3 regions of the Branchiibius cervicis genome follow, and region 2 is predicted to be linked to each of the others. Evidence: predicted binding sites of a transcription regulator. Region 2 holds the regulator's gene; each other region holds the start of a gene.
The links. The regulator HrcA, encoded in region 2, represses chaperone genes, less so after heat shock. The targets are predictions, from matches to a motif close to TTNGCACTCGNNNNNNNCGAGTGCNAA.

Region 1 (10,178 bases), 1.1 Mb from region 2:
CTGAGCCCTCTACTCCCCGTGGGGTTGCCGCCGATCTACGGGCCTGGGGCTGGTCGGGGATCCACGAGGTGCGCCGCCCGCACGACCATCCGCAGGTTGAGCAGACGCTCGTCTGGTTCGACACACCGACCACCAGGTGACGCCGCCGGTCATGACGCGATCGGTCCGACCCGATAACGGGTGTTACTCAGCCATTGCTTGCCGCCCCCGCCGCGCGGCGTGACGTAGAACTCGAGCACCCCGTCGCGCATTCGGATAGGAATGTCGTCACGGTGGATCCGACGATGATCGGACGCGCACAGTGGAGCTAGGTCGTCGAGATTCGTGGTACCGCCCGCGGCCCACGGTTGTCGCCAGTGATGACCCTCGATCCAGCCGGGCGGCTTTTCGCAGCCAGGGAAGGCGCATCCGCCGTACCGGTTCTCGGCAGCGCGTCGTTGATGCGCTGTGAACAGTCGTTTGGTGCGCCCGAGATCCAGCGGCAGCGAGTCCCCGTCGAACACTTGCGGAATCAGCCCCGTGTTGCAGGCAAGCCGCCGCGCTTCGCCCGCGCTCAGCCGCCCGCCGGTCGATAGCGTCGCTGCACGAACCCCGTGCACCAGCGTTTCGTAGTCGAAATTGACGGTCAGGACCGCGGAGACTCCGCCCGCGCCGGGCAGGACGTCCGAGGGCAGGTGCTCGCACAGCTGAGCCAGCGCACGGCCCTCGCGGTGGGCCGTGTCCATCGGCAACCCGCGCGCCTCAGCCTGCTCCGCCGCGTCGAGGTCGGCGTCTGCTCGCGCATCCGTCCGCGACCAGCCGCCACTACCGTCCGTCCCGTCGGTCGCGTCACCACGAGCCCACTCCGGCGGCGGCACATCGTGCTCGGCGCCCTGCGAACAGTCTGCATTCGCAGAGCTTCCCGCGGTTGACTCCAGATGGAAGCGCCGTGGCGCACTGATCCCCTGCAACATCGTCTTGAGCATCTGCGCTTGCAGTTCGGGCAGCGTGAATCCGCCCTTGAACAGGCCGGGTTTGTGTTCGCGCATCCAGAACGTGGTCTGCTCCCACGCGGCTCGCTCCTGATCGACCAACTGCTCGTTCTCATGAGCATCCGCCTCATGCACCGTCTCGAACGCCTCCCGCATCCGGGTCGCGCGGCGGCGCAGATCGATCAACGACATGCCCGGAGCCGCGTCCAGCAACTCCTGCTCCGCTGCCGCTCTGGCCGTGTCGGAGACGTACCCCGGCAGTGCCTTCACACCTCGCGCAATGATCGTTGCCTGCTCCCGGGACACACCACCGCCGGCGAAAGCCGTCCCCGTCGAGGGCGCGTCGCGCAACTGCTCACCCAAGCTGACCAGTGCTTGCGCGTCGCGGCGATCGCCACCGAACTCCTGGGCCATCATCGTGGGTACGTCCGCGACCGATCCGCCCGAGGCCGTCACCGACGACCGCAACGCTGCCGCCACCGTCACCAGGACGGCATCGATCCGCGCCTTTGCCGAGACCAGGCGCCCCACCGCCAACCGGGAGGTGTCGGTCGGCGTACCTTGCCACGTGCCGAGCTCCACGAAACGATCCAGCACCGCGTGCAATTCGTCCAGCAGGGCGGTCACCGCCGCCGGCGAGGGCGGCGGGCACGCATCGACTACCCCTGTCCCCGAATCGAATTCCACCACGCACCCCCTACCGCCGCCCGCTGAACGTCCCCCAGCAAGACCAAGACTAGGTGCGCCCACCGACAGACTCGAGGCAGGCACAGGCCAGTGTGGAAAACCCGTCACGGCCCATCACACCTGTGGACAAAGCGCCTGCCTCAGCCCACGCGGACGGCGAGGAACTGATAGTGCCCGCCATCGCCGTACCAACGGCTGACCTCGAACGTGTCCACCGAACCAATCCGCGAAAACGCTTCGCGCACTTGCACATCCGAGCGCTGCACGAAGAGTCGGCCGTGCTCGTCAATCCGTCGAGCCGGCGGTTCGGAGCCCCACAAGCCCACCGATGCGAGTCCGCCGGGACGTACGACGCGCCCCACCTCCGCGACCGCGCGGTCGAATCCGTCGCCGTCCAGATGCATCAACGTGCTCATCGTCCACAACGCATCAAAGGAGTCCTCCTCGAACGGCAGATCGGACGCGCTCGCGGCCATTACCGACAGACCCCGATCGGTACAGATGTCGATCGCCTCGGGCGTGAGATCCACTCCGCGGTAATCCAATCCGGCGTCTTGAAGCACGACCCCGTCACCGCCGCCGCCGCAGCCCACTTCGAGTACCGAGCGGAGGCCAGCCGATCGACACTGCTCGATGAATCCCGCCAGCTGCCGACTCCGGTTAGCGTGCAGAGTGCGCGTGGCGCGGTCCCCGAGTTCCGTTGCGTAGTAGGCAAGGTGGCGGCGCGCTACGGCCGACTCCTCCGACGCCAGAGCCTGTTTCGACCCGCTGGTCGTCGGCCCGAGCACGAGACCTGCCGGCGGAGCCGAGGGCTCGCCCCGCACCGGCGGCACCACGGCCACCTGATACTCGTCCTCGTAGACAACCTCGCCGGGAGCGTCGGACGCGCTCACCGACCACGCCACGCCGTACTTGCTCAGCAAACGGGTCGCCACGTCCACCCGCCGTTGCATCAAAGCCGGCACGGGTGTTTTGAACCAGGTGATGACGCCCAGACTGTTGCCGTCGGCGTACTGCGGCGGCTCCGGCAGATGCGCAACGAACCAGTCGTCGATCGCGAGCCACAGCGCTTCGTCATCCGGGGTCAACCGACCCGCGCGCCGCAGATGATCCACCGCCACGAAGACGCCGACCGGCAGACCCAGCCGCCCGTGGTAATCGGTGTGGACGCGCTCGAACCGCGGCATTGCCCCAGCGTAGGGCGTCAGCGCCCGGGCACCGGCCGCAGTCTGAACATGATGATCCCCAGGTAAGTGTTCATCCACGCCTGTTTGTGCGGAAAGCGTCGCGCCGCTTCTTCCGACAGCCGCGGCTCGACGGCCGTCTCGATCCACAGCCCCGCAGCGGCAATGACGTTCAGCAGGTCCGACATCGTGAAGGTGCGCTTGGTCAGCGTGATCTGATCGTTCCACCCCGTGCGGTAGGTGTACGGCGACCCGGAGAAATACTCTTCGCCCAACCTGGTGCCGTTCTGCTCCGTGCGTTCGATCGCGTAGCGGATCGGTTGGGTGCGGGTCAGCAGGATGAAACCGTCCTCGGTGAGCAGGTCCCGCGCTTGGCGCAGTGTCGCCACCGGATCGCGCGCGTAGCCGAAGGACTGGAGGAACAACACACGATCGAAGCGCCGGCCGGCTACCTCCGGAATGGAGGCCGGATCCGATAGATCACCCTGGATCAAGGTCAGGTCGGCCGGTTGGTCAGGTGCGAACTTGCCGCTGATGTCCACCCCGACACAGTTGACCGCACCGTCGCGCACCAGTGAGGCTAGCTTGCTGCCGTCGCCGCAGCCGAGGTCCAGTACTGATCGTCCCGTGACATCGCCCAGCAACTCGCGTTGCGCCGGCCACTCCACGAGGCGGTCCAACGAGTCTTCGCGCGCCCGCGCTCGTTCGTAAGCACCGGCGAGTTTTCGCCATGCCTCGCCCGCACCGTCGTCCCGGTCAGACAATACGCTCACCTTCTCCGTCTACGACCAGCGCCTGATCGTCCCGCAACGCCCAATACGACTGTCCTGCAGCTTCATACGCCCCGGCCACCTGCCCCAGGAGTTCCGTCTCCGGGTGACCGGGCGAGTTCAGATGAGGCACGACCGGCCGGTCGAGGATGCTCAGCCCGTCGAACCGCACCTCGCCGTACACGCGCCGTGCCTCGTCCACCGGATCGCACACTTCCAACCCGCGCAGACTCGGAGCTAGCACACACGGGCCAGCCGAGAACCCGGCGTACACCACGCCGTCGTGCTGAAGGCGGTCGGTGACCCACCGATCGAATCCACTGCGTGCCATTGCCATTCGTAGGACGAACACGTTGCCGCCACGCACCCAGACGAAGTCAGGTGAGCTCTGAGCGTCGAACCCCGACCGTAGATCGACGTCATGCGCTGTCAACCCGATGGACGCCAATTGCTCGATCTGACGAGCGGTGTCGGCGACCCGACGCTCCTGGTCCGACTCCCCGTCCAGCGCGTTCATGATCACCCAGCCGCGGCGCTCACCGCCGACCATCCGCACGAATTCCTCAGGATGCGAGCCCAATTGGTACGACGACAAGTAGAGCCGCACGTCACCCACCCAGCAGCGCATGCCACTCGTCCAACGCTTCCCGCTGGATCTCCGACAGATCCCGCGCCGGCTCGACGGCAATCCATTGAGCGGACGATGCTCGGAACACGCCCAGCGCGAGTTCCGCGACCAGCCGCGCCGGGGCTGTCGGCACGTGCCGCTCTGTCAGGGCCTGCGCAAGCACCGTGGCCATCTCGCGCTCCTGGAGCGCGGGCTCCGCGTCGAGGATCCGCTGGCGCCGCCGGGAGAACGTACGCCGATCGACTGGGAAGCACCCACCCATACCTTCCAGTGCGGCGGCCAAGAGCGCTGTCTCCGAGGAGGTTTCGGGCTCCGCCCGGACTGCGTCCAGCATCGCGGCCTCCAACTCCGCACCCCCGTCGAAGAGGAGCTCTAGCTTGTCAGTGTAGTGGCGGTACAAGGTGCACACTGGCGTCATGAGTCTGCCCCTCGAGCGACACCTCCTCCGGGCTCGCGACCTCGCCGATCACCGGTACGACGAGCCGATCGGTGTCGCGGACATGGCCGCGGCCGCCGGGCTCAGCCAGGCGCACTTCTCCCGCGCTTTCCGCGAAACGTTCGGGGTCAGCCCGCACGGGTACCTGCTCACCCGTCGCCTCGAACGGGCCGCAACACTGCTGCGCCACACCGACCACGACGTCGCCCGGGTCTGCGTCGAGGTGGGCCTGACCTCTGTCGGCAGCTTCACCACCAGTTTCAAACGGATGTACGGGCAGACACCGACGCAGTACCGCACGCAGTTCGCTGCGCACCCGGCGTTCGCGATCCCCGGCTGCGTCGTACGCCGTGAAACGCGGCCCCAACTGCGCACGTTTCGAGAAGACCCGGCCACCCCCACCTCGTAGCGTCGGTCGCACCGAACCCGCTATAGGAGGCACCCGCGTGAGCATCACCATCTCCACCATCAATGTCTGGGTCCACGACCAGGAGATCGCCCTGGACTTCTGGACCGACAAGATCGGCTTCGAACTACGCTCAGACTGGACCTTCCCCGAGATGCCCGGATTCCGTTGGCTCACCGTCGGCCCCAAGGACCAGCCGGACATCGAGATCGTGCTCATGCCGATCCCCGGCGCGCCCGTGTTCACCGAGGAGCAGCACGACCTGGTCGAGAAGGCCATGTCCTCCGGGTTGATCGGCGCCGTCTTCCTGGTCACCGACGATGTGCGCCGCGATTACGACACCCTGTCCGCCAAGGGCGTCGAGTTCTACGAGAAGCCGGAGGAGCGCCCGTACGGCATCGACTGCGGCTTCCGCGACCCCTCCGGCAACATGGTCCGACTCGCCCAGATCACCATGCGCTAAGTCCCGTCCACGTACGGCGAAGGCCGCCCTCCCGTGGGAGAGCGGCCTTCGCTTCGTGCAGGTGGGATCGCGCGGGCCCGGACTGAGCCCGTTGTCCTACTCCGTCGGGTTCCGACTCCGGCCGTCGACTCGGCTAGCGCCTCGTCGACAACCTTCGCTTCACCCTCGGTCGTACGGACCTAGAAACCCATGTCCCCCATGCCACCGGTCGGGTCGCCCGCCGGAGCAGCCGCCTTCTCGGGCTTGTCAGCGATGACAGCCTCGGTGGTCAGGAACAGCGCGGCGATCGACGCGGCGTTCTGCAGTGCGGAGCGGGTCACCTTGGCCGGGTCGATGATGCCGGACTCGACCATGTTGACGTACTCACCGGTCGCGGCGTTCAGGCCTTCACCGGCGGGCAGGTTGCGGACCTTCTCCACCACGACACCCGGCTCGAGACCGGCGTTCAGGGCGATCTGCTTCAGCGGAGCCTCAGCAGCGACGCGCACGATGTTGGCACCGGTCGCCTCGTCACCTTCCAGCTTCAGGTCGGCGAACGCGACGTCCGTCGCCTGCAGCAGAGCCACGCCACCACCGGCGACGATGCCCTCTTCGACGGCAGCCTTCGCGTTGCGGACGGCGTCCTCGATGCGGTGCTTGCGCTCCTTCAGCTCGACCTCGGTCGCGGCACCCGCCTTGATGACGGCGACACCACCGGCCAGCTTGGCCAGGCGCTCCTGCAGCTTCTCGCGGTCGTAGTCGGAGTCGCTGTTCTCGATCTCGGCGCGGATCTGGTTGACCCGGCCGGCGATCTGCGAAGCGTCACCGGCACCCTCGACGACAGTGGTCTCGTCCTTGGTGACGACGACCTTGCGCGCGCGGCCCAGCAGCTCCAGCTCGGCGGTCTCCAGCTTGAGGCCGACCTCTTCGGAGATGACCTGGCCACCGGTCAGGATCGCGATGTCCTGCAGCATGGCCTTGCGACGGTCACCGAAGCCCGGCGCCTTGACGGCGACCGACTTGAACGTGCCGCGGATCTTGTTGACGACCAGCGTGGACAGGGCCTCGCCGTCGACGTCCTCGGCGATGATGACCAGCGGCTTGCCGGACTGCATGACCTTCTCCAGCAGCGGCAGCAGGTCCTTCACGGTGCTGATCTTGGAGTTGACGATGAGGATGTAGGGGTCCTCCAGGACCGTCTCCATACGCTCGGTGTCGGTGACGAAGTAACCGGAGATGTAGCCCTTGTCGAAGCGCATACCCTCGGTGAGCTCCAGCTCCAGGCCGAAGGTGTTGCTCTCCTCGACGGTGATGACACCTTCCTTGCCGACCTTGTCCATGGCCTCGGCGATCAGCTCACCGATCTGCGGGTCAGCAGCGGAGATGGACGCGGTCGCAGCGATCTGCTCCTTGGTCTCGATCTCCTTGGCGTGGTCCAGCAGCGCCGAGCTGACACCAGCAACCGCGCTTTCGATACCGCGCTTCAGCGCCATCGGGTTCGCCCCGGCGGCCACGTTGCGCAGCCCCTCGCGGACCATGGCCTGGGCCAGGACGGTGGCGGTCGTCGTACCGTCACCGGCGACGTCGTCAGTCTTCTTGGCAACTTCCTTGACCAGCTCGGCGCCGATCTTCTCGTACGGCTCGTCGAGCTCGATCTCCTTGGCGATGGACACACCATCGTTGGTGATCGTGGGGGCGCCCCACTTCTTCTCGAGCACCACGTTGCGGCCCTTCGGGCCCAGCGTCACCTTGACGGCGTCGGCGAGGGTGTTCATACCCCGCTCGAGGCCGCGGCGCGCCTCTTCATCGAAAGCAATCAACTTAGCCATGTGCGGTAGTCCTCCCACACGTCGCGTTACGGGCTGGCCGCACGACGCCCGCGACGGACGAACCGGGCCGATGAACTCACGTCATTCACCGGGCGCGGCTCTCGCCGGACGGCCACTTTTGTCACTCTCAGGACGAGAGTGCTAACGCCATTATTGGCACTCTCGGCCTGTGAGTGCAAACGATCCGACCCCTCAATCGTGCTTGGATGAACGAACGTCACAGGGAAGGGGTCCCGTGCAAGGTCTCTATGCGCTCAAGCCGTGGTACGCACGCCGCCTGAGGGGCATCACCGACGCGGCCGTGCGCCGCGGCATCTCCCCCGACGTCTTCACCGCGATCGGAGTGCTCGGTGCCGCCATCGCCGCCGTGGTCATCTGGCGCGGCTGGTGGTGGGTCGCGCTGATCGCGCTCGCGGTGCGCCTGGCCGGAGCCAACCTGGACGGTGCCGTCGCCCGGGCCCGCGGCGTCAGCCGGCCGTGGGGTTTCGTGCTCAACGAGATCGGCGACCGGGTCAGCGACCTGCTGATGTTCGCCGGACTGACCGCGCTGGCTGCTCGCACGTACGACGGGTGGTCCAGTGCCCAGGTCGGTTACGTGCTGGTGGCTGCCCTGGCCGCAAGCCTGCCGACGTTCGCGTCCCTCGCCGCCGCCGGAGCCGGTGCCGCCCGCCGCAACGGCGGACCGTTCGGCAAGACGGAGAGGTGCCTGGTCGCCGTACTCGCCACCGCCTTCCCCGGCGCCCTCACCTTCTGGGCGGGGCTGATCGTGGTGGGCTCGTTGGGTACGGCGATCGCCCGGCTGACCGCGACCCACCGTGAGCTGGCGGTCGCCGGATGAATCTGCCCAGCGCACTGACCGACCGGTACGTCGAGTTGCTGCACCTGGACCGAAGCTCGCTGCGGATCGACGTCGACGCGGGCCCTTTCTCGGTCCATCTCGGCGGTCGTGGCGTGTTCTTCCTGATCGTCACCGTCGCGATCCTGGCCATCGCCGGGGCCGCGGTACTGGCCTCGGGCAAGCAGGAACTGCGGCAGAAGTGGCTCACCTGGGTGCTGATCCTGCCGGTCGTCGGCATCCCCATCTGGCTCGGCAAGGGCACGACGGCGGCGCTGGCGATCGTGCTGGCGGTGATCGCCAGCGCCGAGTACGCCCGAATGATCGTGTTGCCGCGCCCCGAACGGCTGATCCTGCTCGGGTGCGCCGTCGCCTACCCGTTGCTGGCGTGGCTGCGACCGTCCTACCTCGCACTGGTGCCTTTGGTCGTGCTGTTGTGCGCGCTGCCGTCGATCTTCGAGGGCGACCTGACCGACGGGGTGCGACGGACCGCCTTCACCGGGTTCGGCACCGTCTGGATCGCCTGGTCACTGGCGCACCTGGTGATCCTGTGGGAGAACGCCTTCCTGGTCTGTTTCGCCGCCGCTGCCACGGACGTGGCGGCGTGGTGCGGCGGCAAGGGCTTCAAACGGTTCGCCTGGGGTGCGCGGCCCTTGTCGCCGCTGAGCCCGAACAAAACCGTCGGCGGCCTGGTCGGCGCGGTGCTCGGCGCCGTGATCGTGCTGACCCTCCTGGGCACCATCTCGGTCGGCCTGGTCATCGCGGTCGCCTTCGGTGGTGTGCTGGGCGACCTGCTGGAGTCGATGTTCAAACGACAGGCCGGGGTGAAGGACGCCGGCGACTGGCTGCCCGGCTTCGGCGGCCTCCTGGACCGCATCGACTCCCTGCTGTTGGTGCTCCCGCTCGCGGCGGTGCTGGCGTGAGGTTCCCAAGGGCCAGTGATCGTCCGCATCTGCCGAGTCTGTTGCGCCGCGGGCTGTGGCAGGGGTGTGCGCGCTGGCCGGCGGCTTGTCGGTGACCGGCGACCTGCCGCCCAGCCCGGACGGACGAGGACGGTTGCTGGTCGCCAACCACTCATCGCACGCCGACACCGCCGTGTTGATGGCCGGTCTACCGCCCTCGGGCAAACCGGTCTTCGCCGCGGCGGCCGACTACTGGTTCGACGTGTGGTGGCGCCGCCTGTTGGTGTCCGGGCTGGCCGGAGCGCTGCCCGTACGTCGCCACGAACGCGGCGCGTACGCCGGGCTCTTGCAGGCTGCCCGGGGTGCCATCGACGATGGCCGGACGGTGGTGCTCTACCCCGAGGGCACCCGCAGCACTGACGGAACTGTCAGCGAATTCGCCTCCGGCGCTTCACGATTGGCCCGCGACCTGGAGGTCGACGTCATCCCGGTCGCGTTGCTCGGCACCGGCGACGTGCTACCCAAACGGGGCCGTTTCCGACCGGGCCGGATGGAGCTGCGGATCGCACCGCCGCTGCACGAGCCCACCCCGGAGCAACTGCGCACCCGCGTGACGGCCCTGCTGGGGCAGGGCCCGGCCGCGGCGAAGACCTCCCGGACCTGGCGTGGCGTGCACGCACTGGTGGACAGCCGCTGGGGGCTGTTGCTGGCCGGCGGCTGGGGTTTCGCCGAAGCGATCAGTTGGCCGGTGATGGCGGAGATGTCCCTGGTCTTCTTCGCTGCTGCGGAGCCAGCCCGGATCCCGAAGTTCTCCGGCGCGCTGATCGCCGGCTCCCTGACCGGAGTCCTGGTCACTGCTGTCGCGGCCCGGCACGGTCGCACTTTCCCTGCACCCTGGACGACGCCGCGGATGTGGCGGACCGCGGCGGGCCACCTGGCCAGCGAGGGTTCTCGAGGCATTCTGCACCAGGCTCTGAACGGAGTCCCGGTCAAGGTGTACGCCCGCACCGCCGGCGAACTACGGCTCGAGCTGGTTCCCTTCGCCGGCTGGGTCGCGGTGGAGCGCGGCGCCCGGTTGGGTGCGATCG
Region 2 (10,178 bases):
GCAACTGGTCACGGTCCGCGGGCACCCGGTGCCGGCACAACGAGGCCTACTGGTCCGGTGGGAACTGGTGGGGCATCGGTCCCGGCGCGCACAGCCACATCGGCGGAGTGCGCTGGTGGAACGTCAAGCATCCCATGCGGTACGCCGCGTCACTGGCCGACGGCCGCAGCCCGGGCGCAGGTCGGGAACTCCTGGACGAGCAGCAGCAGGAACATGAGCGGATTCTTCTCGGGATCCGCCGGGTAGACGGCCTTGCCCTGGAATCCCTTGACCCAGTGGCGCGTTCCGCGGTCGCCGAGTTGATCTCCGACGGCCTCGTCGCGCCCGGGCCGGCGCTGCGGCGACCCGGCCGGGTGGTCCTGACCCTGAGGGGTCGCTTGCTGGCCGATACCGTCGTACGTCGATTGCTCGCCTGGTAGCGCAGCGAGGCACCATGCCGCACCGGAGCGCGATCACCATCACCGATGCCGACCTCACCGATCCGCGGCTGCCCGCGCGTGCCCTGCACCGATAGGCCAGTCTCAGCGAGCGTCCGGCTGTTCGGGTCCTACCGGCAGGATCCGAACAGTGCGGTTCATGACGCTGGCGTTGTGACCGGGCCGAGGTCACGCAGGTCGAGGCCGAGATCGAGGCAGCGCACACTGTGGGTCAATGCTCCGATCGAGATCACATCGACTCCGGCGTCGGCCAAGCCGCGCACCGTCTCCTCCCGGACGCCGCCGGATGCCTCCACGACGATCGGTGCCGCATGGGCGCGCACCATCGCCACGCCCTGCGCCAGCTCGTCCGGACCCATGTTGTCCAGCAGGACCGCGTGCACCACCGGCGGTCGGCCATCGCTGCGCCGCTGATCGTCGTACTTCAACAGCGTCGCCAACTGGTCGAGGGTGTCGACCTCGACCTCGACGCGCACCAGGTGCGAAGCGTGGTCAGCCAGCCGGTTCAGCACCGGGACGAGGCCGCCGCCGAGGCCGATGTGGTTGTCCTTCACCAGGATCGCGTCATGCAGTCCGAACCGGTGGTTGACCCCGCCACCGGCGAGGACTGCGGCCTTCTCCAGGGCACGTAGTCCGGGTGTCGTCTTGCGGGTATCGGCGATGACAGCGTTCGTGCCGGCGACCAGACCCACGAATCCCGCTGTGCGCGTGGCAATCCCGGTCAGGTGGCCGAGCAGGTTGAGGGCAGTCCGCTCACCGGTGAGGATGGATCGCGCGCTACCGGTGAAGGACCCGATCACGGCTCCTGCCTCGAACGCCTCGCCGTCCCGCAGCTGCCAGTCGACCACGACCGACGGGTCGACCTCGGCGAAGGTCGCCTCGCCCGCCGCTGTTCCGGCCAGCACCCCCGGTTCGCGCGCCACGACGTACGCCGTGCCATGGGCATCGGCTGGCACCGTCACCTGGCTGGTCAGGTCACCGACCAGGCCGAGGTCTTCGGCCAACGCCGTACGAACCACTCGGTACAGTTCCCCGTTCACGCGGTCGCCGCCATCACTGGCTCGTCGGTGCGACGGTGGGCCCCGGCACTGTCCGGATGCGCGAGGGCTGACCGGGCGATCAACCACCCGACGTACGCCGCGTCGCTCGTGGCCGCGTAGGGTGCCAGTTCGTCGATGGCCCGCTGCAGTCCTTCGCCGTCGCGCAGTACGCCGCAGTGGGTATCCAGGGTCGCGCGCACGATAGCAAGAACGGTCGGGTCATCCGTTGAATCGGTCGCTGCCACAACGGAATCGGGGTCAGCGCCGGCGTAGGCCGGCCACGTGTCGTCGAACGTGGCGGCGGAGGCAGCGGCCGCTTTGCCGGTCACTACCGCTTCCAGCAGGGAGTTGGACGCCAACCGGTTCGCGCCGTGTAGGCCGGTGCGACTGCACTCACCCACGGCCCATAGGCCGGGGAGGCTGGTGCGGGCATCGGCGTCGGTGGTGATTCCACCCATGCTGAAATGCAGCGCGGGTCGCACCGGCAGGAGGTCCGTGCGGATGTCCACACCGTGACCGGCGGCGAGTGCGGTGACGGAGGGGAATCGCTCTGTGAGCTGGTGGATATGGCGAGCGTCGAGAACGACCCGCCGTCCGGCGGTCAACTGCTCCCAGACGGCGGCGGCGACGACGTCGCGGGGCTGCAGCTCGTCGACGAACCGGCGACCGTCAGCAAGCAGCGCGGCGCCGGCTCCGCGTAGTGCCTCGGTGAGCAACGGCATCGGATCGGCGCCGACGTCCAGGGCCGTGGGATGGAACTGAACCAGGTGCAGGTCGTCGGTGCGGGCACCGATGCGCGCGGCCAGGGCAACACCCCGGCCGGTCGCGGTGACCGGGTTGGTGGTGTGGGCGAACAGGCCGCCCAGGCCGCCGGTGGCCAGGACGACCCGGTCGGTGCTCAGGTGCTGCACCATGCCGGTGTGCTCATCGCGGACGTCGACGCCGCTGATCCGGCCGCCGTACGTGGTCAAGGCGACCGCGGTGCTGAACTCGCGGACGGTCACCGATGGCAGCCCGGCGACGCGCGCGGACATCACCGAGGTGATGGTGGCACCGCTGTGATCACCGGCGTGGGCGACGCGGTGCCGGCCATGACCGCCCTCGAGAGCCAGATCGAAGTCACCACTCGGCGTACGATCGAATGGCACTCCGAGCCGGGCTAATTCGCGCACCACCTCGGGCGCGGCAGAGGTGATGCGGTCGATCACCTGCCGGTCGCCATAGCGGGCGCCGGCGACAAAGGTGTCGCGAGCGTGCAGCTCGGGCCGGTCGCCCGCGCCGAGGGCGGCGGCGACGCCGCCCTGGGCCCACATCGAAGCCGCGCCGCCGGTGAGGCATCCGGTGGTGATCAGGATGCATGGTGCGGGCGCCAGGGCCCAGGCGGCGGTGAGTCCGGCCAGGCCGGAGCCCACGATGACGACAGGTTCCATGGTTACTTCACCTCCAGCATCCGCTCGATGGCCCGCCGCGCGGGTGCCTCGAGCGCAGGGTCGAGAGTGATCTCGTGCTGACCCAGCTCCAGGCTGCGGCGGATGGCGGTCAGCGTGTTGCGCTTCATGTGCGGGCACAGGTTGCACGGCCGCACGAACTCCACCCCGGGGTTGTCGGCGGCGACGTTGTCGCTCATCGAGCACTCGGTGATGAGAGCGACCCGGCGGGGCTGATTGCGGACCAGGAAGTCCTGCATCTGTGCAGTCGACCCGGCGTAATCGGCAGCGGCGACGACCGGCGGCGGGCACTCGGGGTGAGCAAGGACGGTCACGCCGGGGAAGTCGTCGCGGATGTGGCGGATGTCGGCCGGGGTGAAGCGCTCGTGGACCTCGCAGGCGCCGGGATGGGTGATGACCTCGACGCCTGTGCGGGCCGCGATGTTCCGGGCCAGGTACTGGTCGGGGATCATGATGACCTTGTCGACGCCCAGGGATTCGATGACTTCGACGGCGTTACCGGAGGTGCAGCAGATGTCGCTGGCGGCTTTGACCGCGGCCGAGGTGTTGACGTAGGTCACGACAGGGACGCCCGGGTGCTGGCGTCGGAGCTCGGCGATATCTGCAGGAGTGATGGATTCCGCCAGCGAGCAGCCGGAGCGCAGGTCGGGCAGCAGCACCCGTTTGGCCGGGTTGAGCAGCTTCGCGGTCTCGGCCATGAAGTGCACGCCGGCCAGCACGATGGTGCCGGCCTCGACGGTCTGCGCCTCGCGAGCCAGGGCCAGGGAGTCACCGACGATGTCCGCGACACCGTGGAATACCTCCGGCGTCATGTAGTTGTGCGCCAGGATCACCGCGTCGTGCTCACGCTTGAGTGCCTCGATCGAGCGGATCTCCGGCTCGACCATGGCCCATTCGACCGGCGGGATGTGACTGCGGACCTTGTCGTACGTAGCGATCGACATCTGTGCCCTCCTTGGCGACATGTGCTCATTGCGAGCATTTGCTACAAGTGAGCATAACGGTCTGCCGGGTGGGTGGCGAATCGCGGGGGTGGGTCGAGTGTCCCGGTGAGGTGGGCGTGGAGGGGCCGGGGGCGCCGGGGGTGGGTCGAGTGTCCCGGTGATGTGGGCGTGGTGCGGCCGGGGGCGCCGAGCGTGGGTCGAGTGTCCCGGTGATGTGGGCGTGGAGGGGCCGGGGGCGCCGGGGGTGGGTCGAGTGTCCCGGTGATGTGGGCGTGGTGCGGCCGGGGGCGCCGGGGTCCGACGGCCGCGGGCTCAGCGGGGAAGTGGCAGTTTGGTGCCGGCCTGCTCCCGCTCAGTGAGGACGTCTCGCCGGAACCGGTAGAGCGCGGCGGGCCGGCCGCCGGTGGACCGGGTCGATCCGCCCGTGGGTTCAACCAGATCCTGGGCGGAGATCGCGCGCCGGAAGTTCTGTTTGTGTACGCGTACGCCGCCCAGCGCCTCCACGACCTCCTGCAACTGGCCGAGGGTGAACTCCGGATCCATCAGCTCGAAGACCAGCGGGCGGTATTGCAGCCGCGAACGCAACCGGGATAGGGCCGTGGCCAGGATTCGCCGGTGATCGCCTTTCATGGCTGGCCCCGTGAGGCTCAAAGAGCCTGTACGGCAGGGAGATTCAGCAACCAACCCGGCTTCCCACAGCAGCTCGTAGCGCTGGAGGGCAAGCTCGCTGCGCCAACCGGAACCTTCGAGTCCGAACTGGTAGCTGACCCGCTCCTGGCGAGCCGGGTCCGAGCCCGCCCACCGGCCCAGCGCGGTGTGGATCTCCTGGGACAACCGGTCGGCCGGTGCGTCGTCCGCCACATGCCGGCGGTCCTCCCAGGGCAACAGGTCATAGAGGCTGGCCCAACCGTCGTGTCGGTCGTCGGCCCGCGTCAGGCCCAGGTAGCTGATCGAGATCTCGCGTACCGCGTCGTCGGTGCGACCCAGGTCGGCGAAGGTGTAGAGCTGCTCGACGTAGCCCAGTGTTGCCCCGGTCTGATCCCGGACGAACGCCCGGGCACCTTGCTGGAGCGAGTCGTGGTCCGTGCGCAACGGCCCGGACGGCAGCGCGGGCGGTCGACCGTCGGCCAGGACCCGCGGGACCACCGAACCCGTCGCACCTCCGGTCACCGCCATGACCACCGCGATCAGTTCGGCGCGGATGCCGGCGGCCAGATCCTCAGCCATGACCCGGGTCGGTGACGAAATCGATGAGTTCCTCGACGCGACCCAGCAGTTCCGGCTCCAGGTCGGCGTAGCTGCGGACCGTGCCCAGGATCTTCTTCCAACCCGTCGCCACATCGGCCTGGGTCGAATTCGGCCAGCCGAGCTCGGCCAGGACCCCTTTCTTCCACTCCACCGAGCGCGGAATCACCGGCCACCGCGACCACCCGAGACGCTCCGGACGGACCGACTGCCAGACGTCCACGAACGGGTGACCGACGACCAGGACGTCCGAGCCGCCGTACGCCGCGAGCGCCGCGCGTACGAGGCGATCCTCCTTGCTGCCGCTCACCAGGTGGTCCACCAGCACGCCCATCCGCCGGCCGGGGCCGGGGAGAAGGCGGCGATCACCTCCTCGAGACGGTCCACTCCTTCCAGGAGCTCGACGACCACCCCCTCGACACGCAGGTCGTCACCCCACACCTTCTCCACCAGCTCCGCGTCATGGCGGCCTTCGACGAAGATGCGGGAGCCCACCGCGACGCGGGCGGAGGTGTCGACGGCCACGGAACCGCTCGCCGTACGCGAGGAGCGGGCGGGAGCCGCCGCCGCGCGCGGAGCGGTCAGCACCACCGGCTGTCCCTCGACCAGGAAGCCCGGGCCGAGACGGAACGCGCGGGTCTTACCGTGCCGGTCCTCCAGATGCACCACATGCATGCCGCCGGCCTTCTCGACCCGCACGACGGCGCCGCACCAGCCGGTCTCCAGGTCCTCGACCACCAACCCGGGGTCAGCGGTCTGCTCCCGCGACCGGGTGCGCCCGTGGGCGCGCCAATCGCCGGAGAGCACGTCAGCGCCGTACCGATCAGAGGTCACGACGGCAACGGTAGAGCAACGCACTCTTTTTCAGACGTAGACTTGGCACTCGAGCAACACGAGTGCCAACGAACACCAGTGTCACCGAACTACGCGCGAAGGAGGATGCCGTGAGCGAGGAACGCCGTCTGGAGGTGCTGCGGGCCATCGTCCAGGATTACGTGGCCACTTCGGAACCGGTCGGCTCCAAAGCGTTGCTGGAGCGACACCAGCTGGGAGTGAGTGCCGCGACGGTGCGCGGGGACATGGCCGCGCTGGAGGATGAGGGGCTGATCAGTGCGCCGCACACCTCGGCGGGCCGGATTCCGACGGATGCCGGCTACCGGTTGTTCGTCGACCGACTCAGCACCGTCAAACCGCTCAGCCGGGCGGAGAAGTCCGCGATCCAGACCTTCCTTGCCCAGTCTGTGGACCTGGACGATGTCGTCGACCGCAGTACCCGCCTGTTGGCCTCGCTGACCAACCAGGTCGCCGTCATGCAGTACCCGTCGGTGACCTCGGCGAGCGTGCGACACGTCGAGTTGGTGCCGATGGCCGGCAACCGGCTCCTGGTCGTGCTCATCCTGTCCACCGGGCGGGTCGAGCAGCGCGTGGTGCCGGTGCCCTCGGATCTGAGTGACGAGACCGACCTGCTGGCACAGCTGCGCACCCGGGTGAACGAGGCAGTCGTCGGGCGCCGTCGCACCGACGCCGTCAGCGCGATCAAGGACCTCGCCGTGCCACTGGCCGAGCAACTACCCCAGGCCGACCAAGGCATGCTCAGTCAGATCCTGGCCGAGGTGACCTCCGCGCTGCAGATCCTCGGCGACGAGCGGGTCGTCATGGCCGGCCGGGCCAACCTGGCCAAGTCCGCAACCGACGTCCGCGCCCTGGCGCCGGTCCTGGAAGCCCTCGAACAGCACGTCATCCTGTTGAAGCTGCTCGGTCACCTGGATGGTGACCCCGACAACCTCGTGATGGTCCGGATCGGCGCCGAGAACGACGTGGCCGATCTGCAGAGCACCTCGGTGATCAGCACCACCTACCAAACCGGGGGTCTGGGCGTCGTCGGACCGACGCGCATGGACTACCCCGCCACGATGGCCGCCGTCCGTGCGGTCGCCCGTTACGTCTCAGAGATCCTGGAGTGACATCAGTGAACGACTACTACGGCGACCTGGGCGTCTCCCGGGACGCTTCGCCGGAGGAGATCAAGCGCGCCTACCGGCGACTGGCCCGCAAACTGCACCCGGACGTGAATCCGGGTGAGGAAGCTGCCGAGCAGTTCAAAAAGGTCTCGCAGGCCTACGAGGTCCTGTCCGATCCCGAGAAGCGCCAGTCCTACGACATGGGTGCCGATCCGTTCGCGGCCGGCGGCGGCGGACCGGCCGGGTTCGGCGCCGGATTCTCCTTCTCCGACGTCATGGACGCGTTCTTCGGCGGGCCGGGCGCCGCCGGCGGCGCCGGGCCGCGCTCGCGGGTTCAGCGCGGCCAGGATGCCCTGCTGCCGTTGGACATCGACCTCAAGGTCGCCGTCTTCGGCGGCGCCGAGGACCTGACCTACGACACCGCCGTGGTCTGCCAGACCTGTCACGGTGATGGTTCGCGCCCGGGCACCGGCCGGCGTACCTGCGACGTCTGCAAGGGCGCCGGCCAGGTCCAGCAGGTGCAGCGCACGTTCCTCGGCCAGGTCATGACCGCCCGCGCGTGCCAGGCGTGTCGCGGGTACGGCGAGGTCATCACCGACCCGTGCTTCGACTGCTCCGGCGAAGGTCGCGTCCGCGACCGCAAGACCATCTCGATCAAAGTTCCGGCCGGAGTCGACACCGGCACCCGGATCCAGCTTGCCGGGCACGGTGAGGTGGGGCCGGGTGGCGGACCGGCGGGTGACCTGTACGTCGAGATCCGGGTCAGCAAGCACCCCACCTTCGAACGGCGCCGGGACGACCTGCACTGCAGCGTCAACCTGCCGATGACCGCCGCCGCGCTGGGCACCACGCTGAGCCTGGACACCCTGGACGGCGTGCGAGACGTCGCGGTCAAACCCGGCACACAGGCCGGCGACGTCGTGACGCTCGCCGGTCTCGGGGTCACCCATCTGCGCACGACCACCCGGGGTGACCTGATGGTCCACCTGAACGTGCGCACGCCGACCAAGCTGGATCCCGAGCAGGAGGAGCTGCTGCGGCAGTTGGCCAAGGTCCGCGACGAGGAACGCCCCGAGCCGGTCTTCCAGCGTGCCGACAAGGGCCTGTTCGGCAGGCTGAAGGACGCCTGGAAGTAGTCCGGTGACCGCACCGCTGTTCTTCGCCGACGATCTCGCCGGCGCCCGGGTCGGTGATCGGGTGCTGCTCGCCGGCGATGAGGGCCGGCATGCGGCGACCGTCCGCCGCCTGAAGGTCGGTGAGCCGATCCAGCTCGCCGACGGCGCCGGGTTGGTGCTGAGCGGTGTCGTGGCCTCCGTCGACGGGCCGAGCCTGCAGGTGCGTGTCGAGCGGGTGCGCCGAGAACCGGATCCCGCGCCTTCGTTCACCCTGGTGCAGGCGCTGGCCAAGGGTGATCGGGACGACCAGGCCATCGAGGCGGCCACCGAACTCGGGGTCGACACCATCGTGCCGTGGCAGGCCGACCGCAGCATCGTGCAGTGGCGCGGCCCGCGCGGTGACCGGGCCCTGGCCAAGTGGCGCGGTGTGGTGCGGGCCGCCGCGAAGCAGTCGCGTCGGGCGACCATCCCCGTCGTGGAGCCGGCGATGGACACCAAGGGCTTGGCCCGGCGTACGTCGAGTGGTCGGCTGACGCTCGTCCTGCACGAAGAGGCGACCACCCCGATCGCCGCCGTGGACCTGCCTGCTGACGGGGAGGTGGCGGTCGTCGTCGGACCCGAAGGCGGTATCTCACCCGCGGAACTCGGCGCACTCACCGGCGCCGGTGCGATCAGCGTACGGCTCGGCTCCACCGTGCTGCGCTCCTCCAGCGCCGGCCCTGCCGCGTTGGCGGTACTACTCGCGCGAACCCGGTGGGATGTCGCACAACCCATAGAATGACGAGACGATGACCGATCAGGACCAGCCCACAACACCCACCCACACCGTCGAGATCCCGGCCGGTGTCTCGATGGTCGCGCTCCTCGGCCCGCGTGACGAGTTGCTCCGGACCATGGAACGCGCCTTCCCGGGCCTGGCGATCCACGTACGCGGCAACGCCTTCCGCCTGGAGGGTGACAGCGCCGACATGGCGCTCGTCGAGGAACTGATCGATGAGCTGGTCGAGATCGTCGACGCCGGTCAGCCGCTGAACCGCGACGCGGTCGAACGCTCGATCCAGATGCTGCGCGGGCAGACCCGTGAGCGGCCTGCCGACGTCCTCACGATGAACATCGTCTCCAGCCGCGGTCGCACGATCCGCCCGAAGACGTTGGGCCAGAAGGAATACGTCGACGCGATCGACGCCAACACCATCATCTTCGGGATCGGTCCGGCCGGCACGGGCAAGACCTACCTGGCCATGGCCAAGGCGGTTGCGGCCCTGCAGGCCAAGCAGGTCAACCGGATCATCCTGACCCGCCCGGCGGTCGAGGCCGGTGAGCGACTGGGCTTTCTGCCCGGCACGCTCAACGACAAGATCGACCCGTACCTGCGACCGCTCTACGACGCGCTGCACGACATGGTCGACCCCGATTCGATCCCGCGGTTGATGGCCTCCGGGACCATCGAGGTGGCGCCGCTGGCCTACATGCGCGGCCGCACCCTCAACGATGCGTTCATCATCCTCGACGAGGCGCAGAACACCTCGGCCGAGCAGATGAAGATGTTCCTGACCCGCCTCGGTTTCGGCTCCAAGATGGTCATCACCGGTGACGTGACCCAGGTCGACCTGCCCGGCGGCACCACGTCGGGACTGCGGATCATCCAGGACATCCTCGGCAACGTCGACGACATCCACTTCGCCTACCTCAGCGCGCAGGACGTGGTGCGGCACCGGCTGGTGAGTGCGATCGTCGACGCGTACGGCGCGTGGGACGCCCACCACCCACCAGCCTCGCTGCGACCGGCCGGGAAGCGCTCGTGAGCATCGACGTTCTCAACGAGACCGATGCCGAGGTCGATCTGGAGGAACTGCGCGACTGCGCGGCGTACGTCATGACGCAGATGCGCGTCCACCCGCACGCGGATCTGTGCATTCGCGTCGTCGACGAACCGGCGATGGAGACCCTGCACGTGCAGTGGATGGACCTGCCAGGCCCGACCGACG
Region 3 (10,178 bases), 740 kb from region 2:
CGACAGCTGGTGGACAGCGGCCATCAAATCGTTGGTCGCGACGTCATCGCCGTGCCGGGACTGCGTCACTAGATCACGCAGGGGGTCTGCGCGTTCTCCGGTGATATCGCGCCAGCGGGCGGAAGTGTTACGGAAGTGGGGTTGGATTCTGCGGCAACGTCGCCGGTCAGACGTGGTTTGCGTAGCGGGCCGAGGCTCACTGCACCACTCCTCACCGACGGGTTCGTTGGCTTCTGTTGAATGCTCAACCCTTCAACCATAGGCATGCGGACCCCTGCCTGAGCAAGTCCGCACGATTTCTTGTGTATACCCCTTCACGAGATGCGCCCGCCACTGCCGAAGCAGTGACGGGCGCCGCAGACGTTGACCTACTAGTGGCCGTGGCCGTGACCGTGACCGGCCTCAGCCTCTTCCTCTTCGGGCTTGTCGACGACCAGCGTGTCAGTGGTCAGCACCATCGAGGCGATGGAGGCCGCGTTCAACAGCGCGGACCGGGTCACCTTGACGGGGTCGATCACACCGGCACCGACCAGATCGCCGTACTCACCGGTGGCGGCGTTCAGGCCGCTGCCGACGGGCAGTTCGCCCACCTTGGAGACGGCGACGTAGCCCTCGAGGCCGGCGTTCTCGGCGATCCAGCGCAACGGCTCGACGACGGCCTTGGCCACGATGGAGGCACCGGTGGCCTCGTCGCCCTCGAGCGCAAGGTTCTGCAGCGCGGCGGCGGCGTGGACCAGAGCGGACCCGCCACCGGCGACAATGCCTTCCTCGATCGCGGCGCGGGTCGCGGAGACGGCGTCCTCGATGCGGTGCTTCTTCTCCTTCAGCTCCACCTCGGTGTGCGCGCCGACCTTGATCACGCAGACCCCGCCGGCAAGCTTGGCCAGCCGCTCCTGCAGCTTCTCGCGGTCCCAGTCGGAGTCGGTGCGCTCGATCTCGGACTTCAGCTCGGCCACGCGGCCGGTGACGTCCTCGGCCGCACCCTGACCGTCGATGATCGTGGTGTTGTCCTTGGTGACTACCACGCGACGGGCCTGACCCAGCACCTCCAGACCGACCTGGTCCAGCTTCAGGCCGACCTCCTCGGCGACGACCTGGCCGCCGGTGAGGATCGCGATGTCCTGCAGCATCGCCTTGCGCCGGTCACCGAAGCCCGGTGCCTTGACCGCGACCACGTTGAAGATGCCGCGGATCTTGTTGACGACCAGCGTGGACAGGGCCTCACCGTCGACGTCCTCGGCGATGACGACCAGCGGCTTGCCGGACTGGGCGACCTTCTCCAGCAGCGGCAGCACGTCGGCGATGGCCGAGATCTTGCCCTGGTTGATCAGGATGTAGGCGTCCTCCAGGACGGCCTCCATGCGCTCGGCGTCGGTCACGAAGTAGGCGCTGATGTAGCCCTTGTCGAACTGCATGCCCTCGGTGAAGTCCAGCTCGGTGGTGGCCGTGGCCGACTCCTCGATGGTGATGACACCGTCCTTGCCGACCTTGTCGAACGCGTCGGCGATCAGGCCGCCGATCGTGTCGTCCTGAGCGGAAAGCCCTGCGACAGAGGCGACTTCGTCACGACCGTCGACCTCACGGGCGTTGGCCAGCAGGCGGTCGTTGACCGCGGAGACGGCCTTGTCGATACCTCGCTTGAGGCCGGCGGGGGCCGCACCCGCGGCGACGTTGCGCAAGCCCTCCTTGACCATGGCCTGCGCGAGGACGGTCGCGGTCGTCGTACCGTCACCGGCCACGTCGTTGGTCTTGGTGGCCACTTCCTTGGCCAGCTGCGCGCCGAGGTTCTCGTAGGGGTCCTCGAGCTCGACCTCACGGGCGATGGTCACGCCGTCGTTGGTGATGGTGGGGGCGCCCCACTTCTTGTCGATCACGACGTTGCGGCCCTTGGGGCCGAGCGTGACCTTGACCGTGTTGGCCAGGGCGTCGACTCCGCGCTCCAGGGACTTGCGAGCCTCGTCGTTGAATTCAAGCGTCTTTGCCATTACAGATTCCTTTCGTCAACACAGGCGCCCCGGTCCCGTGGGCCCGAACATGGGCGCACGAGCCGGGGCGCTGCGTGTGAGGTTCGTCAGCCGACAACCGCGAGGACGTCGCGCGCGGACAGGATCAACAGCTCCTCGCCGCCGTACTTGACCTCGGTGCCGCCGTACTTGGAGTAGATGACCTTGTCACCCACGGCGACGTCCAGCGGGACGCGCTGGCCCTTGTCGTCGATGCGGCCGGGGCCGATCGCCAGGACTTCGCCCTCCTGGGGCTTCTCCTTGGCGGTGTCCGGGATGACCAGACCGGACGCGGTGGTCTGCTCGGCCTCGACCGACTTGACCACGATGCGGTCTTCGAGCGGCTTGATGTTCACCGACACGGTGGGACCTTCCTCTTCGATTCGTTGCGTTGGAGGGTGCGTCCGCCCCGTAGTTTCCGCCGGTTTCGCGGGGCCGCCGTCGCGGGGGTCGACCCTGGTCTGCCGTTAGCACTGTCCGAGGCGGAGTGCTAACTCTGAATCTAGGCGGGCGCTGGCACTCATGCAAGCCGAGTGCCAACCCTTTCCCGTACGCCGAGAGCGAACCCCCGCGCGCAACCCACCTCGGGCTCAGGGGCACCTTCGGTCCGGCGCCGATTTTGAGGAGATCGCGGGTTCTGAGGCCGCTGCACGCGGCAAGCAACCTCAGAACCGACGCACTCCTCAGAATCGCGCGGGCCATGCGTCGCGGTCGGGGCTACCTTCCTCAGGCTGCCGCGGGCGCTTCCGCTTCCACCAGGGCCAGCAACGCCGCAGCGAACTTGTCCTGCACCTCGGCGCCGAAGACGTCGACGTCGATGGCCGTCTGCGACACGATGGCGTCCTCCAGCACGTGCGCGCCGGCGATCCTGGCCGAGCGCGCGGCGTCGGCATGCGACCACTTGCCGCCGAACGGCGTCGGGGTCGCGCCGATCACGGTGAAGGGCTTGCCCACGATGGCTCCGGCACCGTAGGGACGCGACAGCCAGTCGATCGCGTTGTTGAGCACGGCCGGCATGGTGCCGTTGTATTCGGGGGTGACCGCCAGCACGCGGTCGGCAGCGGCCACCTTGTCCCGCAGCGCCACCGCGGAGGCCGGCACCTGCGATGCGTTGTCGATCTCCTCGTTGTAGAACGGCAGATCGGCCAGGCCGTCGACGATCACTAGCTCCACGCCCTCGGGCGCGTTGTCGCGCAGGGTCTCGGCCAGGCGGCGGTTGACGGATTCAGCGCGCAGGCTGCCGACGAGGACGGCAACGGTAGTCATGGATTCTCCTCAGAAGTCTGTGGTGGGGTACGCTGTCGATTAAACGGACCGCGGTCCGCTTTGTCAATTCCGCTGCATCGTAAAGTGATCCACGTCATGTCACAGCCCCCGCCGCTTCCGATCGCCTTCGGCCTGCCCACCGAGCGCGCCGACGCCGCACGCAACCGAGAAGCACTCCTGTGCGCGGCGCGCCGCCTGGTGGCGGCCGAGGGAGCCGACGCCCTGACCATGGACCGCCTGGCCTGCGAGGCCGGTGTCGGCAAGGGCACCGTCTTCCGGCGCTTCGGCTCCCGGGAGGGCGTGATGGGCGCATTGCTGAACGAGCACGCCCGCGCCTGGCAGGAGCGCGTGTTGTCCGGCGAGCCGCCGTTGGGCCCGGGCGCACCGCCTCGGGAACGACTGGTCGCCTTCGGAGCATCGTTGATCGAGCTCAATCTGGCCGGCGCGGAGTTGATCGCGGCGGCCGGCGATGCCGTGGAGCGCTCGTTCGCGATGGACAGCTTCGTCGCGACCCATGTGCGCTATCTGCTGCGAGCTGCGGGCGCTCGCGGTGATCTGCCCCTGTTGGCCGTTGCGCTGATCGCTCCGCTGGACCGCCGCATCCTCGAGCAGCAGGTCCGCCTCGAGGGCATTGATCGCGACCGGATCCTGGCCGCCTGGACCGACCTGGTCGACCGCCTCCTGACCTGACCCTGTCAGATGGCGCCGTCCGGTTGGGCGCCCTGCCACGAAACCGCCTGCGCACCAGCGGCGTTGGCCTCGCGCAACGCATCCGCATCACCGAGACCGCCGGCCAAGGCGGCAGCAAGGGCACCACAGAACGCGTCGCCGGCGCCCGTGGAGTCGACCACTCGGCGTACGGCGATCCCCGGCTCCCGCGCCACCTCACCTGAGCCTCGGGTCCAGGTGGCACCCTGCGACCCCAGCGTCGTGACCACCGACGCCGGCCGCAGACCGGCATCGGTCAACTGCGCCGCCTCGGTCTCGTTGACGATCACAGGATCGGCCAGGGCGATCACGTCAGCCGGCAGATCGGCGTACGGCGCGAGGTTCAGCACCACCCGCACGCCGGCCTCGTGGGCGGCCCGGGCTGTCTCCGCCACAACGGACAACGGCACTTCCAGCGACGCCAGGAGCACCTCGCCGCTCACGAAGCCCGCTGGCACCGAGGCGCTTTCGTTCGCCCCCGGGATGACGATGATGGAGTTCTCACCGTCGTCGGACACGGTGATCAACGCGGTGCCGGTGGGCCCGGCCGTCGTGGCGTCGACCTGGTCGGCGTCGATCCCCGCGTCCTGCAGGCGGGAGATGTAAGCCCAGCCCAGCTCGTCGTCGCCCACACAGCCCACCATGACGACCTCGGCACCCGCGCGACGGGCCGCCATGGCCTGGTTGCCTCCCTTGCCACCCGCGAAGCGGCCGTCCGAGCGGCCCAGGATGGTCTCCCCGGGTGCGGGGTGGTGGGGCACGCGGGTCACCAGGTCGACGTTGAGTGCGCCGAGCACGTAGACGGTCATCGCAGCGTCTCCTGCCACAGGTTGGCGTATCGGATGGCGTCGACCGCCAGCGCGACGTCGATGCGCGGCGCCGGCCCATGCGGATCGTGGCTCATGTCGCCATCCCAGTCGCGCCGATCGACAATGGTGCGCCCGCGCGACCACGAGCCGCCCAACTCCACCCGCATCGGCCGTTCCTGGGTGGTGAGCCCACCCGGATCGATGACCGCGCAGACGGCCCCGGCATCGCCGATAGTGGCCTCGTCGCGGTGGAAGCGATCGCACTGGAAGGTGATCAGCGCGCCGCCCAGCCGGGCCGCGTCCGAGCCGGTCAGGGCGGCCGCTTCGGCCCGGGTGACCACCGGTGCGTAGAACACGTCGAGCCCGTACATCGTCACCGGCACTCCCAGCTCAGCCGTCGCGGCCAGGACGATCGCCGCCGCCTCGGGATCGTGGAAGACGTTGAATTCCGCTGAGGCGGTGGCGTTTCCGACATCGGCCGCGCCGCCCATGAAGACGATGCGTTCGATCTTGCCCGCGACCTGCGGGTAGGTGCGCAGCAACAGCGCGATGTTGGTCATCGGCGCCAGCGGGATCAGCGTGATCCGCTCGGCGGAGGCGAGCAGCGTGTCGCGCAGCAGTTCCACCGCGTGCCGCGGGTCGGAGCCGCGCTGGGCGGGCGGCCACCCGAGATCGCCCATCCCGTCCTCACCGTGCACGTGCCGGGCATCCACCGGTGTCTCCAGCAGCGGCCGATCCGCGCCGCGGGCGACCGGGACGTCGTCGCGACCGGCGGCATGCAGGGCGATCAAGGTGTTGCGCACGACGTCGTCCACCGGCGCGTTGCCGCCGACGCAACTGACCGCGCGCAGGTCGAGGGAGGGTGTCGGGCCGCGAGGAGCAGCGCGCATGCATCGTCGACGCCGGTGTCGACGTCCAGAATCACCGGGAGGGCAGTCATATGGGCCAAACTAGCGACCATGGATCCCGCTCTCGTCGCGCGCCTCGCGACCGGTGAGGGATGGGGCCTGTTGCAATCGTTGCCGCCGTACGACGAGCAGGCGGCGATCGCGCTCGGCTCCCGCCTGCGGGCGGACGGTTTCGATCCCGATCTGGTGGCCGCTGCGCTGACCCAGTCCCGGCTGAGAGCCCGCGCGGCAGTGAAATTCGGTGACGCCGTCCAGCAGATGCTCTTCACTGCCGACGGCGTCGAGCAGGCCACGCGCGGCCGGATCGCTGCACTGCATGCGTCACGGTTCGCGAATGCCGGGGTCGAGACCGTCTTCGACCTGGGCTGCGGCATCGGGGCGGACGCCATCGCCTTGGCGCAGGCCGGTCTGCACGTGCACGCAGTCGATGCCGACGAGACGACCGCCGCGGTGGCCGCGGTCAATCTGCGACCGTGGCCGCGGGTTTCCGTGCAGCATGCGCGCGCCGAGGACGTCATGTTGCCTTCCGGTGAAGCGGCCCGCAGCACCGGCGCATGGCTGGACCCGGCCCGGCGGACACCCGGCGTCACCGACGCGAAGGGGCGCACTCGGCGTACGTTCTCCCTCGAGGAGCTGGCACCGAGTTGGGACTTCGTGCTGGATGTGGCTCACCGGCTACCTGCCGTGGGCGCCAAGCTCAGTCCGTCGATGCCGCACGCGGCTGTCCCGAGCGATGCTGCGGCAGAGTGGGTTTCCTATCGCGGTGAAGTTCTCGAATGCGCCATGTGGTGGGGCTCCCTCGCGCCGGTCAAGGGGCGTAGCGCGGTCGTCGTCCTGGACGAGCACGCCCCCGAACGCATCACCGAGGCCGACGCCGCGGACGCCACGCACGACACAGCGCATCTCGATCAGGTGCGCGGGTTCCTCTATGAAGCCGACCGGGCCGTGATCCGCGCCGGGCTGACCGGGGCCCTGGTCAACGCCGTCGACGGCCGCGAGTTGGCGCCGGGCTTGGGCTACGTCACCTCAGCCAAGCAGCGGTTCGTGCCGTGGGCCAAGAGGTACGCCGTGCGGGAGGCTATTGCCTTCAACGTCAAGGCGCTTCGGGCCCGGCTGCGCGATGAGCAGATCGGGAACCTGACCATCAAGAAGAAGGGCGTGTCCCTGGATGCGGATGGGTTGCGGCGCCAGTTGCGCCTCAGCGGCCCGCGATCCGGCACGATCGCGATCACCCGGGTCAGCGGCGTCCAAGCGGTCCTGCTCCTCGCCGACGAATAGACCGGCCGCGCTACATCTGGACTTGCTCCACCGGCAAGGACGAGTCGGTGCCCAGGCCCAGCGTCGACGGCGGCAACCCGCGCTGCACGATCTGCGAACCCAATGCCGCGACCATCGCGCCGTTGTCCGTGCACAGCCGGATCCGCGGCACCCGCAGCTCGATTCCGGCTGCGGCACAACGCTCCTCGGCCATCCTTCGTAGCCAACGGTTCGCGGTGACGCCGCCGCCGATCTGCAGGTTCCTGATGCCGTACTCCTGGCAGGCGTCGATCGCCTTGCGGGTCAGCACGTCGGCGACCGCTTCGCTGAACGACGCGGCGATGTCGGGCAGATCCAACGGGATGCCGTCGCGCTCCTGCTCCTGCACGTACCGCACGACCGCGGTCTTCAGCCCCGAGAAGGAAAAGTCGTAGCGATGCCGCTCCAAATCCTTGCGCGATGTCAGCCCCCGGGGGAAGTGGATCGCTCGCGGGTCACCGTCCACCGCCAGCCGGTCGATCTCGGGACCGCCCGGGTAGGGCAGCCCCAGCACCCGGGCCACCTTGTCGAACGCCTCCCCCGCGGCGTCGTCGATCGTGCGGCCCAGGGCGACCACATCGGTGGCAATGTCGTTCACCAGCAGCAGGTCGGTGTGTCCACCCGACACCAGCAGGGCGACCGTCGGGGACGGCAGCGGACCGTGATCCAACACGTCCGCGCAAACATGCGCTGCAAGGTGATTGACACCGTAGAGCGGCTTGTCGAGCGCCCACGCGACAGCCTTCGCCGCCGCGACACCGACCATCAGCGCCCCGGCCAGCCCCGGTCCGGACGTGACCGCGACGGCATCGACATCGGACAACGAGTGCCCGGCCTCGGCCGCCGCGCGCGACATCATCGGGATCATCGCCTCTAGGTGCGCCCGGCTGGCGACTTCCGGCACCACCCCGCCGAACCGCGCGTGCAGCTCGACGCTGGACGCGACCGCATCGGTGAGCAGCGTGTTGCCGCGCACGAACGCGACTCCCGTTTCGTCACAGGAGGATTCGATGCCGAGGATCAGCGGCTCGCTCACAGCAGCCTCCGCAGGATCAACGCATCGACATCACCGGGCTGGTAGTACCGCCGCCGCACCTGGATCTGCTCGAACCCGAACTTCTTATACAGCGCGATCGCCGGGGCGTTGTCCGCGCGCACCTCCAACAGCACCGCCTCCGATCCGGCTGCCTGCTCCAGCAGCCACTGCATCAGCGAGCGCCCCAACCCGGTCCCCTGGTGCGAGGGCGCGACGGCGACGGTCATCACATCGGAGACGTCACCCCCGTGGTCCAGGCCGGCGTACCCGACGATGTCATCGCCATCGGTCGCCACGACGTACCGCCGCCGCGGCCGGCCCGCCAGCTCCTGCCACCAGGTCTCCTGGCTCCACGCCCACGGCCCGAACAGTTCCTTCTCCAGCGCGTCCAGCGCCGCCAGGTCCGGCCACTGCATGTCCCGCAGCTCGACACTCACGTCAGCACCGACTTCACACCGCTCGAAGGCTTCGCGTCCGGTTGCCGCAGGTAGAGCGGGCGGACCTCGTCCAGTGGCTCCCCCGCCGCCTGCCGGCGAGCCACCTCGGTCGCCAGCCACCCCGCGTCCACGTCCAGCGGTTCGATCCCGCGTGCGAACAACTCCGGGTAGAGCAGCGGCCCGCGCCCGGCCGTCGGCAATTCGCGTACGTCGATCGGCAGCTCACCGGGCAGACTCACCGAAGGCGCGGATCGGCGTACGCCGTGTGAATACACCGCCCAATAGACCTCTTTGCGCCGCGCATCCGTCGCGACGGCGAATTCATCGAGCGGCACGGCAGCGGCCAGCGCGGCCAGGCTGCACAGGCCGACCACCGGAACACCGAGCGCATGACCCAACGTCATGGCGGTCATCACACCGACACGAAGGCCGGTGTAGGGGCCCGGTCCCACCCCGACGGCGATCTGGGTCAGCGCCGACTTGGGGACGCCGGCCATCACACGATCGATCACCGGCATGAGGATCTCGGCGTGCCGCCGGGCATCGACCACCGAGTGCGACGCGACGACCCGGGTGCCGTCGTGCACGGCAGCGGTGACCGCGTTCGTGGCGGTGTCGAGGGCGAGCAGCACCCACCAAGGTTAACGAGGCAGCGTCGAAACCAACGATTCGAAGCGCTCCCCCACCGGCACCACGCGCACCTCACGCGATTCGTCCGGCAAAGCGGTCAGGGAGATCTCGAGACGGTCGGCCGACAGCCCCTCGGCCATCCCGGCCCCCCATTCGATCACGGTGACCGACTCGTCGAGCGAGGCGTCCAGGTCCAGATCGTCCAGGGCGGCGGCGTCGCCGGCCAGTCGGTAGGCATCCACGTGCACCAGCGAGGGTCCGTCCGCCAGCGATGGGTGCGTCCGCGCCAGTACGAAGGTCGGCGACGTGATCGGTCCTCGCACGCCCAGGCCCTCGGCCAGCGAGCGGGTCAGCGTCGTCTTGCCGGCCCCGAGGTCACCGTGCAACAGCACCAGGTCACCGGCCTGCAGCAGTGACCCCAGGGCGTGCCCGAACTCCGCGGTGGCGTCCGGAGAAGCCAACCGCGCGACGTACTCAGGCATTGACGGAGGAGTCGATCAGCGCCAGCAGCTGCTCGTTGACGATCTGCGGTTGCTCCAACGGCAACATGTGCCCGGCGTGTTCGACGATGACCAGCTCGGAGTGCGGAAGAGCCCTGGCCAGCAGTCGCGCGTGCTCGACCGGGATCACCTTGTCACCCACCCCGTGCATCACGACGGCCGGAATCTGGCCGTACGCCAACAGCCCCACTGCCGCATCGTGTTTCAGAAGCGACGGCATCAAGCCGGCAACCACGGAGAGGCGGGTGCGGGCGATCATGTCCGCGGTCAGCGCGGTCACCTCGGGACTGGTCTCGCCCCCGAAGGCGAGTTGGTTGACGATCAACCGCTCGACGTCACGACCCGTGTGGCGGGTCCAGTCGACCCAATCCTGCCGATGCGCAAGGCCGTTCAGCGCGCCGGGCGCGACGGAGTTCACGACCCCACCGAAGCGGCCCAGTCCCCAATTGACCACCCGCGACAGGTCGCCGCTGCTGGTGCTGAGGAAGGCCGCACTCGACACTCGGTTCTTGACCAGGTCCGGGTTGGTCTCGCCCAGGAGCATCATCGACATGCCGCCCATGGAGTGACCCACGAGCGTCAGTG

Region 1: a site for HrcA is predicted at 7,472-7,498, ahead of groL (chaperonin GroEL). Genes of this name have one in related genera too.
Region 3: a site for HrcA is predicted at 2,517-2,543, ahead of groES (co-chaperone GroES). Genes of this name have one in related genera too.

The regions. Positions count from the first base shown of each region.
Region 1 is NZ_JBHSWJ010000002.1:3,054,565-3,064,742, forward strand. It holds gene ACFQBT_RS15815 (HNH endonuclease signature motif containing protein) at 150-1,598, opposite strand; gene ACFQBT_RS15820 (class I SAM-dependent methyltransferase) at 1,799-2,845, opposite strand; gene ACFQBT_RS15825 (class I SAM-dependent methyltransferase) at 2,863-3,606, opposite strand; gene ACFQBT_RS15830 (Type 1 glutamine amidotransferase-like domain-containing protein) at 3,599-4,219, opposite strand; gene ACFQBT_RS15835 (hypothetical protein) at 4,221-4,640, opposite strand; gene ACFQBT_RS15840 (helix-turn-helix domain-containing protein) at 4,657-5,085, shown strand; gene ACFQBT_RS15845 (VOC family protein) at 5,123-5,545, shown strand; gene groL (chaperonin GroEL) at 5,725-7,353, opposite strand; gene ACFQBT_RS15855 (CDP-alcohol phosphatidyltransferase family protein) at 7,589-8,191, shown strand; gene ACFQBT_RS15860 (phosphatidate cytidylyltransferase) at 8,188-9,111, shown strand; gene ACFQBT_RS15865 (1-acyl-sn-glycerol-3-phosphate acyltransferase) at 9,167-10,178, shown strand, end outside.
Region 2 is NZ_JBHSWJ010000002.1:1,997,555-2,007,732, reverse strand. It holds gene hemW (radical SAM family heme chaperone HemW) at 1-419, shown strand, start outside; gene nadC (carboxylating nicotinate-nucleotide diphosphorylase) at 575-1,477, opposite strand; gene ACFQBT_RS10535 (L-aspartate oxidase) at 1,474-2,907, opposite strand; gene nadA (quinolinate synthase NadA) at 2,910-3,890, opposite strand; gene ACFQBT_RS10525 (NUDIX hydrolase) at 4,182-5,096, opposite strand; partial or broken gene ACFQBT_RS10520 (DUF3097 family protein) at 5,089-5,948, opposite strand; gene hrcA (heat-inducible transcriptional repressor HrcA) at 6,059-7,078, shown strand; gene dnaJ (molecular chaperone DnaJ) at 7,084-8,211, shown strand; gene ACFQBT_RS10505 (16S rRNA (uracil(1498)-N(3))-methyltransferase) at 8,216-8,971, shown strand; gene ACFQBT_RS10500 (PhoH family protein) at 8,979-9,995, shown strand; gene ybeY (rRNA maturation RNase YbeY) at 9,992-10,178, shown strand, end outside.
Region 3 is NZ_JBHSWJ010000002.1:2,736,646-2,746,823, forward strand. It holds gene groL (chaperonin GroEL) at 372-1,985, opposite strand; gene groES (co-chaperone GroES) at 2,072-2,365, opposite strand; gene ACFQBT_RS14220 (NAD(P)H-dependent oxidoreductase) at 2,730-3,269, opposite strand; gene ACFQBT_RS14225 (TetR/AcrR family transcriptional regulator) at 3,366-3,959, shown strand; gene ACFQBT_RS14230 (ribokinase) at 3,965-4,786, opposite strand; gene ACFQBT_RS14235 (nucleoside hydrolase) at 4,783-5,676, opposite strand; gene ACFQBT_RS14240 (class I SAM-dependent methyltransferase) at 5,746-6,972, shown strand; gene tsaD (tRNA (adenosine(37)-N6)-threonylcarbamoyltransferase complex transferase subunit TsaD) at 6,983-8,026, opposite strand; gene rimI (ribosomal protein S18-alanine N-acetyltransferase) at 8,023-8,463, opposite strand; gene tsaB (tRNA (adenosine(37)-N6)-threonylcarbamoyltransferase complex dimerization subunit type 1 TsaB) at 8,460-9,095, opposite strand; gene tsaE (tRNA (adenosine(37)-N6)-threonylcarbamoyltransferase complex ATPase subunit type 1 TsaE) at 9,105-9,575, opposite strand; partial or broken gene ACFQBT_RS14265 (alpha/beta fold hydrolase) at 9,568-10,178, opposite strand, start outside.